2 regions of the Sporofaciens sp. St.21A7 genome follow, and region 1 is predicted to be linked to the other one. Evidence: predicted binding sites of a transcription regulator. Region 1 holds the regulator's gene; the other holds the start of a gene.
What was found. Region 1 encodes Rex, which represses fermentation and respiration genes when NADH is low (regulators of the CRP and FNR family bind a similar motif). Its sites were predicted from a motif close to ATTGTTAANTANTTAACAAT; they were not measured.
Positions count from the first base shown of each region.

Region 2: a site for Rex is predicted at 3,048-3,067, ahead of AC6I3O_RS16060 (oxamate carbamoyltransferase subunit AllH family protein). Genes of this name have one in related genera too.

Region 1 covers NZ_BAAGFN010000001.1:2,786,371-2,794,047, reverse strand. Annotated here, with positions in the region: gene AC6I3O_RS13710 (NADP-dependent isocitrate dehydrogenase) at 1-343, shown strand, start outside; gene AC6I3O_RS13705 (hypothetical protein) at 445-651, shown strand; gene AC6I3O_RS13700 (hypothetical protein) at 648-1,049, shown strand; gene AC6I3O_RS13695 (hypothetical protein) at 1,109-1,540, opposite strand; gene AC6I3O_RS13690 (flavodoxin family protein) at 1,833-2,567, shown strand; gene AC6I3O_RS13685 (ABC-F family ATP-binding cassette domain-containing protein) at 2,594-4,507, opposite strand; gene AC6I3O_RS13680 (redox-sensing transcriptional repressor Rex) at 4,708-5,352, shown strand; gene AC6I3O_RS13675 (NAD(P)H-hydrate dehydratase) at 5,480-6,979, shown strand; gene alr (alanine racemase) at 7,047-7,677, shown strand, end outside.
Region 2 covers NZ_BAAGFN010000001.1:3,251,194-3,258,870, forward strand. Annotated here, with positions in the region: gene allB (allantoinase AllB) at 1-28, opposite strand, end outside; gene AC6I3O_RS16050 (NCS1 family transporter) at 52-1,407, opposite strand; gene allB (allantoinase AllB) at 1,495-2,898, opposite strand; gene AC6I3O_RS16060 (oxamate carbamoyltransferase subunit AllH family protein) at 3,226-4,140, shown strand; gene AC6I3O_RS16065 (electron transfer flavoprotein subunit alpha/FixB family protein) at 4,264-5,247, opposite strand; gene AC6I3O_RS16070 (electron transfer flavoprotein subunit beta/FixA family protein) at 5,252-6,043, opposite strand; gene AC6I3O_RS16075 (NAD(P)/FAD-dependent oxidoreductase) at 6,089-7,249, opposite strand; gene AC6I3O_RS16080 (Zn-dependent hydrolase) at 7,278-7,677, opposite strand, start outside.

The sequences.
Region 1 (7,677 bases):
TGCCATGATGACCTCTGTGCTGGTGTCTCCGGACGGGTATTATGAGTATGAGGCGGCCCACGGGACGGTGCAGCGGCATTATTATAAGCATCTTGAGGGGGAAGAGACGTCTACCAACTCCGTAGCGACCATATTTGCATGGACGGGAGCGCTTAGGAAACGCGGAGAGCTGGATGGGAATCAGGAATTGATAGATTTTGCGGACAGGCTTGAGAAGGCCACGGTGGATACGATTGAAGACGGGAAGATGACGAAGGATCTGGCATTGATTACGACGATTGAGAATCCGACGGTGCTGAACAGTGAGGAATTTATCAAGGCGATTGCAGTGAGGTTATCTTAGTGTGGCAGGACTTTGCTGCAATCAGCCTGTCAGGAGGTTATGCGTATGGGGCTGTATGTGAATCCTGGGAATTCAAGTTTTCGGACAGCCGTTAATTCGTTTTGAATTGGATGAATATGGACTGTGTTTTCCGGATAGCGAAGGAGCGCAGTGATGTCCAGAAGAGATATCTTGACTTCCTCAGGGGACTTTTTAAAGGCCAGGATTATGTTGAGCTTGCCTATATGACCGGAATCCTTCCGATCAAAAAGTATGGGGAACACTCGGCTATACGGAACTCAGCAAATGGTATGATGGATACTTGTTGAATGGACTGCATATTTATAATCCAAAATCTGTCGTTGATGTGATGCGGAAGAAAAAGTATAAAAGCTACAGGACCGGAACGGAGACATATGAGGCATTAAAGATGTATATCGACCGGAATTTTGACGGTTTGAAAGAAGCGGTAGCCAAGCTTCTGAATCATGTGCAATGTAAGATAGATCCTTCAACATCTCAGAATGATATGACTACATTTAAGACAAAGGATGATGTGTTGACACTGTTAGTCCATCTGGGGTATCTTGCGTATGATGAAGACAAGGAAGAAGTATTTATCCCGAATCAGGAAATTTCCATGGAATTTTTAAGGGCCATAAAAGTTGGTGGCTGGGATGGGCTTATACGTGCATTAGAGCAGTCGGAGAAGCTGCTTGAGGATTAGCCTGTTAAAATGGGTGCCGGGAAATGGTGCATTTCTGCAATATTTCCCGGCGCCCTTATTTACATTTCTTTGGAATATTTTCTGGCATAGTATGCGTAGGAGCCGCCTAATATAAGCAATGCTGCGGCAGAGCCGATGATTCCCAGTAAATCGGATTTTGCCTCGATAAGAAGGAATGGCAGGCAAATCAACACGTATACCATAATGTCAAATGTCCGGGCTTTCGCTAAGTCATGGATGGTCCTGGTACGCTCGTCGTTTAGGTCGATGACAGTCTGGCGGCTCTCTTGGGGGTATTTCTCATACTGGTAGGTGGTTCCGAAGTAGTGGACTCCGTTTAAAGCCAGCAACATGCCTGCGTAATGGATGAGAGTCAGGCATACGGCGGCTGCCTGGCTGCCGAAGATGTGGAGATTTTTCAACATAGAGGCAATGGCGTACATTGGGAGCCCTACAAGGATATATGTCTGTTTTTTCTTTTTGGTGGTCATGGCTGCCCCTCCCTTTTTTGCAAAATGTGATGGAAAGTTTATTTTCCATACGTCCAGTATAAGGGGGAAGATAGAAAATGTCAAGTTAGCTTTCCGTGTTTTTGGGACAAATTTATCTGTGAAAACCATACCATTTTTTCTATGATAATGCTATAATAAAATAGTATGATGATTTGTCAAGCTAATGGCAGGCGGATAACATCTGGCTATTGATGTGAAATAATGTGTGGATAAGCCTGCGTATGGCTGGCTTACATTCTGATAGATAGATACATAGAGAAGGGAGAACGAGATGAAGATACTGATGATTAACGGCACCATGAGGCACGGCTCAAGCTATCATATCGGAAAGATGGTGATTGAAAAGATTGCGAGGGAAGAAGATCAGGTCATTGAGTTATTTCTTCCTAAGGATATGCCGGAATACTGCCGGGGGTGCGCGGCCTGTATTATGGAGAGCGAGAAGAAGTGTCCGGATTATCTGATGTATATGAAGCGGGTGACGCGGATGATTGATGAGGCGGATCTGCTGGTGTTCACGTCTCCGGTCCATGTGCTTCATGTGACAGGGGCTTTGAAGGCCCTGTTGGATCATTACGGATACCGGTTTATGGTGCATAGGCCGGCGGAGTGCATGTTTGGCAAGCAGGCTGTTTGCATTACTACCGGGGCTGGCGGCGGGATGAGATCCACGCTCAAGGATATCAAGAGCAGCCTGTTCTTCTGGGGCGTGGCGCGGATCTATACATACGGGATTGCCGTGGCTGCGGTACGGTGGGAGGATGTGCAGATGCCGATTAAGGAGAAGATCGTAAATGATGTGGATCGGCTTGCAATGAAGCTGACCCGGGATACCGCTTCCGTGACCCCGGCGTTGAAGACGAAGATTTTGTTCTATATCATGCGGCATATGCAGCAGAACGGGAAACATCTGCCGGATGTCACTTACTGGAAGGAAAAGGGGTGGCTTGGGAAGGAGCGTCCGTGGAAGAAGGCGGCGCAGGAAAGCAGGCAGGGGAATGAATGAAAAACGGGACGTAGTAACATGTTTTACTACGTCCCTAATTCTTCCCAACGCTCATATAATACTTCTAATTCCGCTGCAATCGAAGCCTTTTCGTCCGCCAATTCCTGGCACTTCATGGAGTTGGTAAATACTTCCTCCTGCGCCATCATACGGTCAATCTCAGCATCCCGCTCCTCAAGGGTGGTGATGCGCTCCTCGGTCTTTTTCAGTTCGTTTAAGCGTTTCCGCTCCCTTGCCTGCGCCTCTTTCTGTTCCTGCCAGCTTAATTTCGATTCCGATACGGTTCCGGCAGAGGAAGAAAGCGCTTCCTCGCCTCCGGCATAAGCGGCGGTCAGTTCTTCCCGTTTTTCCAGATAATAGTCGTAATTCCCGATATAGTTGACGAAAGTGTGGTTGACCAGTTCCAGAATCCGCGTCGCCGTCTGGTTGATAAAATACCGGTCATGGGACACATAGAGCAGAGTCCCGGTATAGTCGTTCAGCGCCTTCTCAAGGATCTCCTTGGAGGTGATGTCCAGATGGTTCGTGGGCTCGTCCAGAATCAGGAAGTTCGCCCGTGAAAGCATCAGCTTCGCCAGTGAAACGCGGCCCCGCTCACCGCCGCTTAAATCCCCGATCCGTTTGAATACGTCGTCCCCTGTGAACAGGAATGCCGCCAGCATGTTGCGTATCCTGGTGTTGGTAAGCTCCGGGTAGTCGTCGGAGATTTCATCGAAAATGGTCTTTTCCATGTGGAGTACATGGTGTTCCTGGTCATAATAGCCGATTTCGACGTTGGTTCCCAAGGTGAACGTCCCTGTGTCGGCAGGTAGTACCTGGTTCAGGATTTTCAGGAGCGTAGTCTTTCCCGTCCCGTTGTCCCCGATGACGGCGATATGTTCCCCACGTTTGATTTCAAAGCTGACATCCGTGAACAATACCTGATTGGGAAAAGATTTGCCAAGGGAATCTACGGACAGCACGTCATTGCCGCTGATACGCGAGGGTTCCAATGTTAAATGGATTTCGGTATTCATTTCGGCAGGTTTTTCTATGGGCTTGATTTTTTCCAGCATTTTTTCCCGGCTTTCCGCCCGCTTGATGGACTTTTCCCGGTTAAATGAGCGCAGTTTTTCGATGACTGCCTCGTGGTGTTTGATTTCCTGCTGTTGGTTTAAGTATTCTTTGAGCCTGGCTTCCCTAAGCTGCCTTTTTTTCTCGGCGTAGGCGCTGTAGTTTCCTGTATAGACCATGAGTTTCCCAAGTTCGATTTCTAAGATTTTCGTAACGACCCGGTCCAGGAAATATCGGTCATGGGAGACGATCAGTACGGCTCCAGGGTAATTCAAAAGATAGGTCTCAAGCCATGCAATGGAGTTTAGGTCCAAGTGGTTAGTCGGCTCGTCAAGGAGCAGGATGTCTGGTTTCGTAAGCAGGAGTTTCCCCAGAGACACCCGTGTCTTCTGGCCTCCCGAGAGGGTGGCTACGGGCTTGGAGAAATCCTCTTCGCCAAAGCCAAGTCCTTTGAGGACGCCTGTAATCTCGCTTTCATAGGCGTATCCATTATCACGCTCGAAAGCGGCGGTCAGCCTGTGGTAGGTCTCCAGACGTGCGGCAAGGGCGTCCCCTTCCAGAGATTTCAGTTCCAGCTCAATCGAACGGATCTGCTGCTCCATGGCGATAATGTCTGCCTTGGCCAGTTTTACTTCTTCATAGATGTTACTGCCGCTTACCATGTCCTGATGCTGGGCGAGATAGCCCAAAGTCTTTCCTTTGGTCAGGACGATTTCCCCGCCGTCTGTGGGGAGTTCGCCGACAATCATCTTGAACAGCGTGGTCTTTCCGGCGCCGTTTGGCCCTACGAGGGCGGCTTTTTCGTGGTCTTCTATATGAAATGAACCTTCCGTGACGATGACATTTTCACCGAAGGATTTGCAAAGTCCGTGGCATGCCAGTATCATGATGTCCCTCCTTTTTTGTGTTTCCTGTCTGTGGTTTTGGCCGATCAGACGTTGTAATTGAGTAAATGAGCCTGCTTTTTTGGCAGGCTGATACCCTTTCATTATAACGAAAATTATACAAAATACAACTAAAAGTTTGACTTTAATCTAACAATTCTATATAATTGGGTATTAGAAAGGAAATGGAAGGTGAATTAAAATTGGAAGAAAGAGAAATTTCCCAGGCAGTCATACGAAGGTTGCCCAGGTATTACAGATATCTTGGTGAGTTATTGGAGAACGGGGTAGAGCGGATCTCGTCCAATGACCTGAGCAGGCGGATGAAGGTGACGGCATCCCAGATTCGTCAGGATCTTAATAATTTCGGCGGATTTGGGCAGCAGGGATATGGATATAACGTGAAGTATCTTTATACGGAGATCGGTAAGATCCTGGGCTTGGAGGAAGATCACCGTATGATTATCATAGGCGCCGGTAATCTGGGACAGGCCCTGGCGAATTATGCGGCATTCGAGAAGAGGGGATTCATCCTGAAAGGAATTTTTGATGTGAACCCAAGGCTTGCGGGCATGACGATACGGGGCGTACCGGTTCGGATGATCGAGGAGCTTGGCGAGTTTGTGAAGGACAACGAGGTAGAGATTGCGGCTCTTACCATCCCTAAGGACCGGGCGGTGGAGGTGGCGGATCTCCTGGTCGCCAACGGCGTGAGGGCAATCTGGAATTTTGCTCACACAGATTTGAACCTGCCGGAGCATGTTATCGTTGAGAATGTGCATCTGTCGGAGAGCCTGATGCAGTTGTCCTATAAAATTAACAGGTTCAATGAGGAACACAAAAAGTAATGATTGAAAGACTGTATGGAAATTGCTTTTAGAAAAAGTATTTTTCATACAGTTTGTTGATTTTACCCGCTGTATCCTGCTGCCGTTTGCGTCCGGCCGGGAAGGTATGGGGAATAAGGAGGAACATATGCGATATCTGGTGAATGGCGCTCAGATGAAGAGGGCGGATCAGTATACCATCCGGGAGGTGGGAATCCCCTCCTTAGAGTTGATGGAAAGGGCGGCGGTTTCCTGTGTGAAGGTGATGGAGGAAGAAGGGCTTGACTTGTCAAGAGCCTGTATCGTCTGCGGCTCCGGAAATAACGGAGGGGACGGGTTCGCCATAGCGCGGCTTCTTTGGCAGAAAGGATACGCCCCGCTTGTATGCTTTGTCGGTAACGCTTCCCATTGTACGGAGGAGACGAAGCGTCAGATGGAGCGGCTCTTGGAAATCGGCGGCGAGATATGCAACGAATTTAAGGATGGTGAATATAGTATCATCATAGATGCTGTTTTCGGCGTAGGGCTTAGCAGGAAAGTCGAAGGAAAATATTTTGACATTCTGGAGAAGATGAACCGGGCGGGCGGCGTGAAGTTTGCCGTCGATATGCCGTCAGGTATTTCGGCGGATACGGGAGGCGTCCTTGGGACTGCATTCCGGGCAGACCTGACGGTCACATTCCAGTTAGAAAAACTGGGGCTTGTGCTGTACCCGGGAAAAGAGTATGCGGGGAAGGTGTCGGTTACGGACATCGGAATCCATACGGAAGGACTTTCCAAGGAATCTAGGCTTATGTATCTCTGTGAAAGCGGGGATTACAGAAAGATGCTGCCTGTGCGCAAGGCGGATTCTAATAAAGGGACCTATGGGAAACTGTTGGTGATTGCCGGAAGCAAAGGGATGTCCGGCGCAGCTTTCCTGAATGCAAAGGCGGCTTATCTCTCAGGCGCGGGACTGGTGCGGATCTATACGCCAGAGGAGAACCGGGTTATCTTGCAGCAGCTTCTTCCCGAGGCGGTTATTTCTACTTATACGGAGTACCGAAAGGAGGAACTGAAAGGGCTGCTTTCCTGGGCGGATGCAATCTGTATCGGTTCGGGAATCGGGACAAAAGAGACGGCGTGCAAGCTGTTAGAGACGACGCTTCAGAAGGCGGAGGTTCCTTGTCTGGTAGATGCGGACGGATTGAACCTGTTAGCGGGGCATTGGGAAGAGATGGAGTATTCAAAGGATGTGAAAACCCTTGTGCTGACGCCCCATATGAAAGAAATGTCACGTTTGGTTCGCAGAAGCGTGGGAGAATTGAAGGAAGGCCGTATGGGTATTCTGGGAGAATTCGTTGAAAGCCAAAACTGCACCTGCGTCCTCAAGGATTCCCGTACTGTGGTTGCCTCTCCCACAGGGGGAATGTATGTCAACCGTTCTGGAAATGCTTCGATGGCGAAGGCTGGTTCCGGCGATGTACTGGCAGGTATCATAGCCGGGCTTCTGGCACAGGGCATGGACGGCCACAGGGCGTCTGTGCTTGGCGTATATCTCCACGGCAGGTCGGGGGATTATGCGCAGGCTGCGAAAGGAAGTTATAGCGTAATGGCTCAAGATCTGCTATTATATTTGAGTGAGGCATTTAAGGAGTTAGAGTTTTGAGTAAGGCATATGTGCATTTGCGAAACTGTAAGTCGGAATCAGGCATTTGGGGAACAGGAGGCAGAAAATGAAGAATTATAGCAGAGTTTGTGCAAGGATAGACCTTGATGCGATAGAATATAACATGGAGATGATGCGGCAGAATCTGGACGAAGGTGTGAAGATCCTATCCGTAATTAAATCAGACGGATACGGTCATGGCGCCTTACAGGTGGCAAAATTTCTCTCTGATAAGGAGTATATCTGGGGGTATGCGGTGGCGGCCCTGGACGAAGGGATGATTCTTAGAAGAGGCGGGATTGAGAAGCCGATCCTGGTGATGGGTTGTATTTTCCCGGAGCAGTGGGAGGAAATGCTTGCCAGCGAGATACACATGACAATCTACGACAGCGATACGGCAAGGCGGGTGTCTGACTTTGCCGTGAACATGGGGAAGAAGGCTTTCATCCATCTGAAAATTGATACGGGCATGTCAAGGCTCGGCTTTCCGGCAAAGGAGGAGAGCATCGGCAGGATTGAGGAAATCAGCCGGATGCCGAATCTGATCATCGAGGGTATGTATACCCATTTCGCAAGGGCGGATGAGACGGATAAGTCGGATGCCAGAAGGCAGCTTAGGGAATTTCTGTGGATGAAGGAGCAGCTTTCCCGCCTTGGAGTCACGGCTTCTTATTACCACTGTGCCAACAGCGCAGGCA
Region 2 (7,677 bases), 460 kb from region 1:
TTCCATTTCTAATTAATACGTCATACATTGCCATTACCTCCTATATCCTCATTATTCCAACGTTGTTCCTTTTCTGAAACGCTCGCAGGACGGCATCTTCTTCATCAAGAAATGGAACACAACCCCTGTCGGGAGCGTTGCCGTAAAGAATGAAATATTTACATTAATCAGGCCGATTACCGCGCCCACAGCGATTGCGATAATTGCCGCCCAGTTAATGCCCGCATGGTTCCCATGGTCGTCATAGAGATCATTCAGAACTTCTTCCGATATATTTCTCCTATGTAGAACAAAGAAGTCTGTAATCAGTACCGCAAAAATCGGTGCAAAGAACGCGGAATAAATCTTAACGAACAGGTCAAGCCCAGCCGCCGAGCTGTCGTTGGTCAGAATCCAGGGACAGGTAGCTACCGCAAGGATACCGACAATAATAACTGCAGTCCTGTGCTTAATCTTGAATACATCCATGAATGCATATGCAGGCGGGATTACATTACTTGCAAGGTTTGTAGATAACTGTGCAAAAATGATGAATCCTAAGGTTACAAGAAGGACAACCTTGTTGTCAACCATCTGTGCAAATGCATTGATTGGGTTTGCGATTCCCGTCGCCGTAGACGCCATAGCGCCAATCAGCCCAAGCAATACGGTTGCCGGAACCATTGCGCAGAAATAGGACGCCCCCCGGGCTACGGATGAATATCCTGCCTTTACCTCCCGGGAATAATCCCCTGCATTCAGCATAACCGTCGTACTGTTTCCGAAGAATGCGATAATTGCGCCGATGAACGGCATTCCCCATGTTCCGCCATGGCTCATCAGCTTGTCGCCGATTACGTCGCCATACTGCGAAATACAGATATATAACAGATAAATCATTGCGATGGAAATAACGACACCGCCGATATTCCCAACCCATTTTGCCCCCTGGAATCCCTTGATGGACAGCAAAATCTGGATTACCTGGAACAAGATAAAGAATACCCAAATATTGTCAAACCCAAAGAACACGATGGAAATATTGTTAAGAGCCGCTCCTCCTAACCATGTCTGAAAACCATACCATACGATAGCAGGAAGCCCACGGAGCAATACCGGGATAGAGCTTCCCTTCGTACCAAATGCGCTCTTTAGCTGGATTGCGTAAGGAGCGCCCGTCTTATAACTAAACTGGTCGTTCGCTGCAATACCGATAATCAGAATCAACGAACCGATAAACACTGCGAGGAATAACTGAATCAGGTTCAGCCCCTTCTCAAGCTGTGCGCTCCCCATGGTCAGTGTTCCGATGGAAATACATCCGCCGAGCCAGAGCATCGTGTTGGACCCCCAGCTCATAATACGGTCCTGAGGCTTAATTGGAGCTAATGAGCTTGCCTCTTTCTTTTCATTGTTTACGTCACCCATAATCTCTCTCCTTTTTCGTTTTACCAATCTATCCTTCCCGGCATCCGGCATGGCCAGAAGCCCGGCCATGCCGCCGGTTTGGATCATTTATTTTACCGGTGTGATATACTCGCCGTATCCTACCGCTTCCTCTTTGTACATTCCGTCTAAAGCCACTACCTTGCCGCGGATAATGGTACACGTCGGCGCACCCTTGCCCTCCTGTCCGTCGAAGCATGATACATGCCCCTTGGTCAGAAGCTTCGTCTGGTCTACCTTCCATGCCTTGTCTGGGTCTACGATTACGATGTCACCGTCAAATCCAAGCTCGAACGCCCCTTTACGTCCGTACAGCCCAAAAATCTTAGCCGGATTGTAGTCCATTACCTTCGCAATCAGCGTCGGGCTTAACCCCTTCTTGTTCACCACCATATCGAACATCATCGGAAGGAAGAACTGGATTGCGTTAAGCCCTCCCCATGCATGCCAGATATCCTTAGTTGCATTGTCCTTCTCCTCGTCTGCCGCCGGAGAATGGTCGCTGCCTACGCATGACAGGGTTCCGTCAAGCACATAATCCCACATCTTCTCCATATCCTCTGCCTTGCGCATCGGAGGCGTACATTTTGCCGGCGCTCCCTTCTCGAATACGAAGTCTTCTGTGAATCCAAGATAGTGCGGGCAAGTCTCTGCCGTAATCGGAAGGCCTTCATGGATGGCGTCCTTTACCACCTGGGCTACCAACGGATGGCTGACATGGCAGATGTGTACACGTCCCCCTGTCGCCCTTGCCATGTCGATAACATTCTTCGTCGCAACATATTCTGTCCAGACATCATGGGAATCTAAGAAATCACGAATCTTCTGCTCATTGGTCTGGCCTTCCTTTGCCTTGGCTTCCTTCTCTCTTTCCAATACCTGGCCGTACTCTTCACAGTGGAATCCGCACAGCGCATTGTATGGCTTCAAAATCTCCAACGCCTTGCGCACATTCCCCATGTTCACGGTCGGGAACAGGTTCCCGTTAGGACAGGTAAATCCTTTAAACGCCGCAACGCCGCAGTTATGCAGCTCTACCAAATCGTCCATGTTGTTCTTCACAGAACCCGGCTTGTCGTCATAGTCGCCTACAAGCCCGCCCCATAAAGCATAATCAATGACAGAATGCTTGCTGATCTTACTCATTTTAAGGTCGAAGATTTCCTTATTCATCAGAGAAGGGTCATTGTTGAGCGGCATATCGATCAATGTCGTACATCCCGCAACTGCCGCCGCCCGGGAACCCGTCTCAAAATCTTCCCTGTACTCAAATCCTGGCTCATTCAGATGTGCATGGCAGTCGATGATGCCCGGGAATACATAATTACCCTTGGCATCAATGGTCTCCTTCGCCTCTGCTTCTGTCCCTGCTGCCAGGAATGCCGCATACTTGCCGTCCTGAATCGCAATGTCTGCCTCATAGATACGGTCCGGGGTCACAAGCCTGCCGTTTCGAATCACTAAATCATACATAACATACCTCCTAAAAAATTTCTACCGGTCAACCACATTTTAACTATCTGTATACTATTTTAATCCAAAATGATATAAATCACAATAGCACAAAACAGAGAATATTTTCCATCGTTTTTGTATATAATGCACAATTCTTCCCCAAAAACATCGTTAATATATTATCATTATGCACTAAAATTATAAACCAGATTTTAATTCTTTATGATTGTATTTTTTTGCTTTCTCTGATACCATATATAAAATGAAGACCAAACCTTGGGGATACACCGAACCCAAGCATTTGCCACATTACGGCGCACCGCCGCCATGCAAAGGAGCCGAACTATGGAATATCAAATCAAACAAATATCTTATTATGCGGAAAATATACTAGAGCGCCTTATGGCAGGAACCGTCCATTCCGTATACCGCCGCACCATCAACCTTACGGACGGCAGGCAGATTCTTTCCTTACAGACAGACCATTCACCCCTGTCCCCAATCAGCCTCATCACAGGACTTACTGCCGACGGCTTTGGGCGCCTTACCGTCAGCCCCGGCGATACCGTCCATTTTCAAAAAGACGGCATTCTCATCTCCGGCGACGGCAAAGCCCCTTGTGCTTCTTACCGTTTTACCTTTAAAGACCCGCAGCATTATGACTTAAAACTGTCAAAGGCGCTGGACGCCCCCTCGCGTCTTGCCCTAATCGGCAGTATCCGGGAAGCCGTCTCAAAGGCACAGACAGGAGGATTCACCATTCTGTTTAAGGACTGTCCTTGCCGTCTCCTTGATTCGGACAACGAATCGCCTGCCGGGACGAATACAGACGGCTCCTTATCCCTCGTACTCCTTGCCGCAAAAAACGATATCCTACGCTGCAATAAACTCCTGCTTGACAGGAAATATCAGGAAGCTGCACTGGAACTGCTCCGGCTTCTTGGATTAGGATGCGGCTTGACCCCAAGCGGCGATGATTTCCTGTGCGGGGTACTGGCAGGTATACTCTTTTCCGGCAACACAGACCATCCCTTCGCTAAAATGGTAAAAAAATCGGTCGAAGCCCGGCTCGCCGACACCATCGACATCAGCGCGGCTTTCCTGTCCTGCGCCCTTAAAGGCCAGTTCAGCCTTCCGGTCGTCAGCCTGTATGGCCTGCCCTCATCTGACGAAATCCTTACTGCCTTCTCAGCGGTGGGGCACTCCTCTGGTATTGACACCCTCTGCGGTATCCTCTGGAGCCTTATACAGATCCGTTGAACGGCTATTTCCTTGCCATATAACCGCCAAAAGAAATAAAAAGGGATTGTCACGGCACTGCAATTCTTCGCCTGACAATCCCCTCTACCTTATCGTGTCATATCAAACCAGCCAAAACCTTCACTAAAGTTTCAAGTAGTTCTCCAGAACATCCTTTAAGTCAGCCGTAATTCCATAATCAGCAACACCATAGATTGCTGCGTTTTCATCCGTATTGACCGCCACGAACAGCTTCGTATCCTTGATGCCCTCCGTGTGCTGGATCGCACCCGATACGCCAAAAGAGATACAAATCTTAGGACGGATGGTAAGCCCCGTCTGTCCAATCTGATGATTGAACGGAATCATCTCGGAATCTACCATCGGCCTTGTACCGCCAATGGCTCCGCCAACTTTTTCTGCAAATTTCTCAAGCAGGGCAAAATTATCATCTTCAAGGACTCCTCTTCCGCCGACTACCACAACCTCGGCTCCAAGGATGCTTCCGGTCTCGTTCTCTGCCTCTGCCTCTTCAATAATCTCAATCTTGGAATCAGTAAGCCTGATATCATCAAAATATTCGATTTTGGCCTGTCCGCCTGCCGCTTCTTCCGAAGGCGCATACACGCCCGGACGAATCGTCATCATCTGCGGATAGTATCCGTCTCTCGTGATAATTGTTACGAAAACATTTTCTCCAAAGGACGGCTTATTCTGCTTAATATAGTAAGAACCGTCTTCCTTCGTCCCTACCAGTACCTCCGTACAGTCTGCAGTCATTCCGCAGCCTAACTTCATGGCTACCCGTGAGAAGATGGAACGTCCCTCCGGAGTCGCCGGAATCAAGACGCTGGACGGATCGATTTTTTTCAGCATTTCTGCAATCGCCTTGCTTACGGCGTCGTCCTGCTGCGAACAGTCACGCCCAGCCTTTACAGCGTAGATTTCCTCCACGCCCAGCTTGTCAAGGTCAGCCACAATGCCGTCAGTCTCTTCCGCCAGCACGATTGCCTGAACCTTCTCGCCGGTGGTCTTCTGAATCTCCTTAGCCGCTGAAACCAGTTCTGCAGCTACCGGCTCCAATTTCCCCTTATAACTTTCTGCATAAACACAAATTCCATTAGCCATTGGTCTACTTTCCTTTCTCCTCTTCAATCAGGTCGTAAAGCTTCTTTGCAAGCTCTGCCGGTGTTCCCTCCAGCATAGTCGCCTTTCTTCCGGCCTCTGGTGAGAAAGAATCCACCACTGCCGTCGGGGAACCTGCGATACCGACCTCCTCAAGAGGCAGCCCCAGCTCCGCATTGGTATATGTCACAAGCGGCTTACTCTTCGCTGCACGTTTGGTGCGGAGGGTCGCAAGACGAGGTTCGTTGCATCCGAAGTTAAATGAAATCATTGCCGGAAGTGCACACTTGATACTCAGCCGTTTGTCATGGAACTTCTTCACAGCCACAATCTTGTCTGCCTCTGCCTCGTCATACTTCATTCCCTGCGCCTCTACCACATGGGGAATGTCGAGACAGTCAGCAACCATTGCGCCCACCTGTCCGGTAGCGCCGTCTGCCGACAACGCTCCTCCCACAATCAGGTCAAACTCGCCATATTTCTTAATTGCCGCTGCCAATACCTTTGCCGTCGCAACCGTATCTCCGCCTGCAACGGCTCTGTCTGTCACCAGACATGACTCGTCGCATCCAAGCGCCATGGCGTCCCTTAACGCCTTCTCCGCGTCCGGCGGCCCCATGGTGAAGACCACAACCTTTCCGTCCGTCTGCTCTTTCAGAAGCATGGCTTCCTCGATTGCATTCAAATCAGCCGGGTTCACCATACCTTCTGAGCTCGCCCGCACAAGTGCATGAGTCTCCGGATCTACGGATACATCGTTTGAAACCGGAACCTGTTTAATAAGAACTGCTATATTCATGGTTTCCTCCTGAATCGTTTTCTGAATTCACTCACTGTTTTTCTTCTACAGGAGACGCTTAAATGCCCAATTCTCCAGCAATGGCGTACTCTCGCCGCGCATGATTAATTTTGCAAGGTCGCGTGTTGCAGCCGGAGCTTCGATCACGCCGTTCCCGCCGTATCCTGTGGAAAGCATGTAGCCTTCTACCGGGGTCTCGCCTAAGATTGGCCAGAAATCCTTAGGCTCTGCACGGTAGGATAACCAGGAGGATACCAATCCGCTGTCTACGATTCCAGGAACCTTTGCCTCTAACTGGTCAAGCAGGAAGTCGATGAAGTAATCGTCTGTTCCGCCTGTCGCCGGCAATTTATCCGGATCCCACTGTCCCGCATGCATCGGGTTGCTCAGATCCATGGATAAGTGTGACTTACAGATAAAGATGTTGTCGCCGGCCCTGAGTCCGTAGAACTCTGGATATTTCAATACAGGGAAGGTGTAGTCAAGCTTCTTTCCCGGAGGGCATAAGAAGAAAGCTTCTGCCTTGGTATGCCAGATCGGTACGTCTAAGCCTACCATCTCACCCGTAAACTTGCTCCATGGCCCGGTACAGTCAACAACTACGTCAAATTCATATTCCTGTCCGTCGTCCGTTTTCAGGCCCTTCACCTTCTTGTCCTCAACTACGACCTCTGTCACCTTGACACCAGTCTTTACCACGCCGCCGTTCTTCTGGAACTTCTTGGCATATGTATTGGAAATCATGGTTCCGTCGAAGTACCCGTCGTCTGCCGTGTAACCTGCGCCGAGAATGTTGTCCGTGGAAATGTCCGGCAAGATCTCTTTGATACGGTCTTTGTCTGTGATGTACTCGCCTGTGTAGCCTGCTGCCTTTGCAAGGGCGATACCAGTCTTAATGACTTTCTCTACTTCCTCGTTGGTAGCTACAACCAGTGTTCCGGTCTTGTCAAAACCAGCGGACCCTTTCTCCTCAGCTTCCATCTTGAGATAAGACTCGAATCCGTAAAGCCTTACGTCCCAATACCTATTCTTGAGAGAGTCGTCAAACAGACATACCGTACCTGCTGATTTTGCCGTGGAAGCTCCTCCGATGGTGTCTTTCTCAAATACGATCACCTCTGCTTCTCCGTCATAAAGGCTTAAATGATAGCCGAGCGCCGTTCCGGAGATACCTCCGCCGATGATACCGATTTTTTTCTTTGCCATAGTGATTACCTTCCTTCTTTTTATTTTTCTAACATGGTTGTTCCATGTTATCTACGTTTAAAACTGCCTTTAGCAATACGTTGCATCCAATCTCAATATCCTTATCTTCCGTAAACTCATATCTGGAATGGCTGATTCCCTTTTCACTTGGGACGAAAATCATTCCTGTCGGGAATGTGCCCGCCATAATCAGGGAGTCATGGAACGCGCCGCTTGGAATGACGCTGTAGCCGATGCCAAGCTCTTTTACTGCCTGTTCCACACTGTCCTTCACCCACGCCGTCATAGGCGCCGGCTCATGGAAGGATGTGGGGACAAATGTATAGGAAACTCCATATTTCTTACAGATGTCCCCCAGGGATGCCTGCAATTTTTGTTCGATCAGAGACATGACTTCGTCATCCTGGTCCCTGATCTCCAGGCTGAAT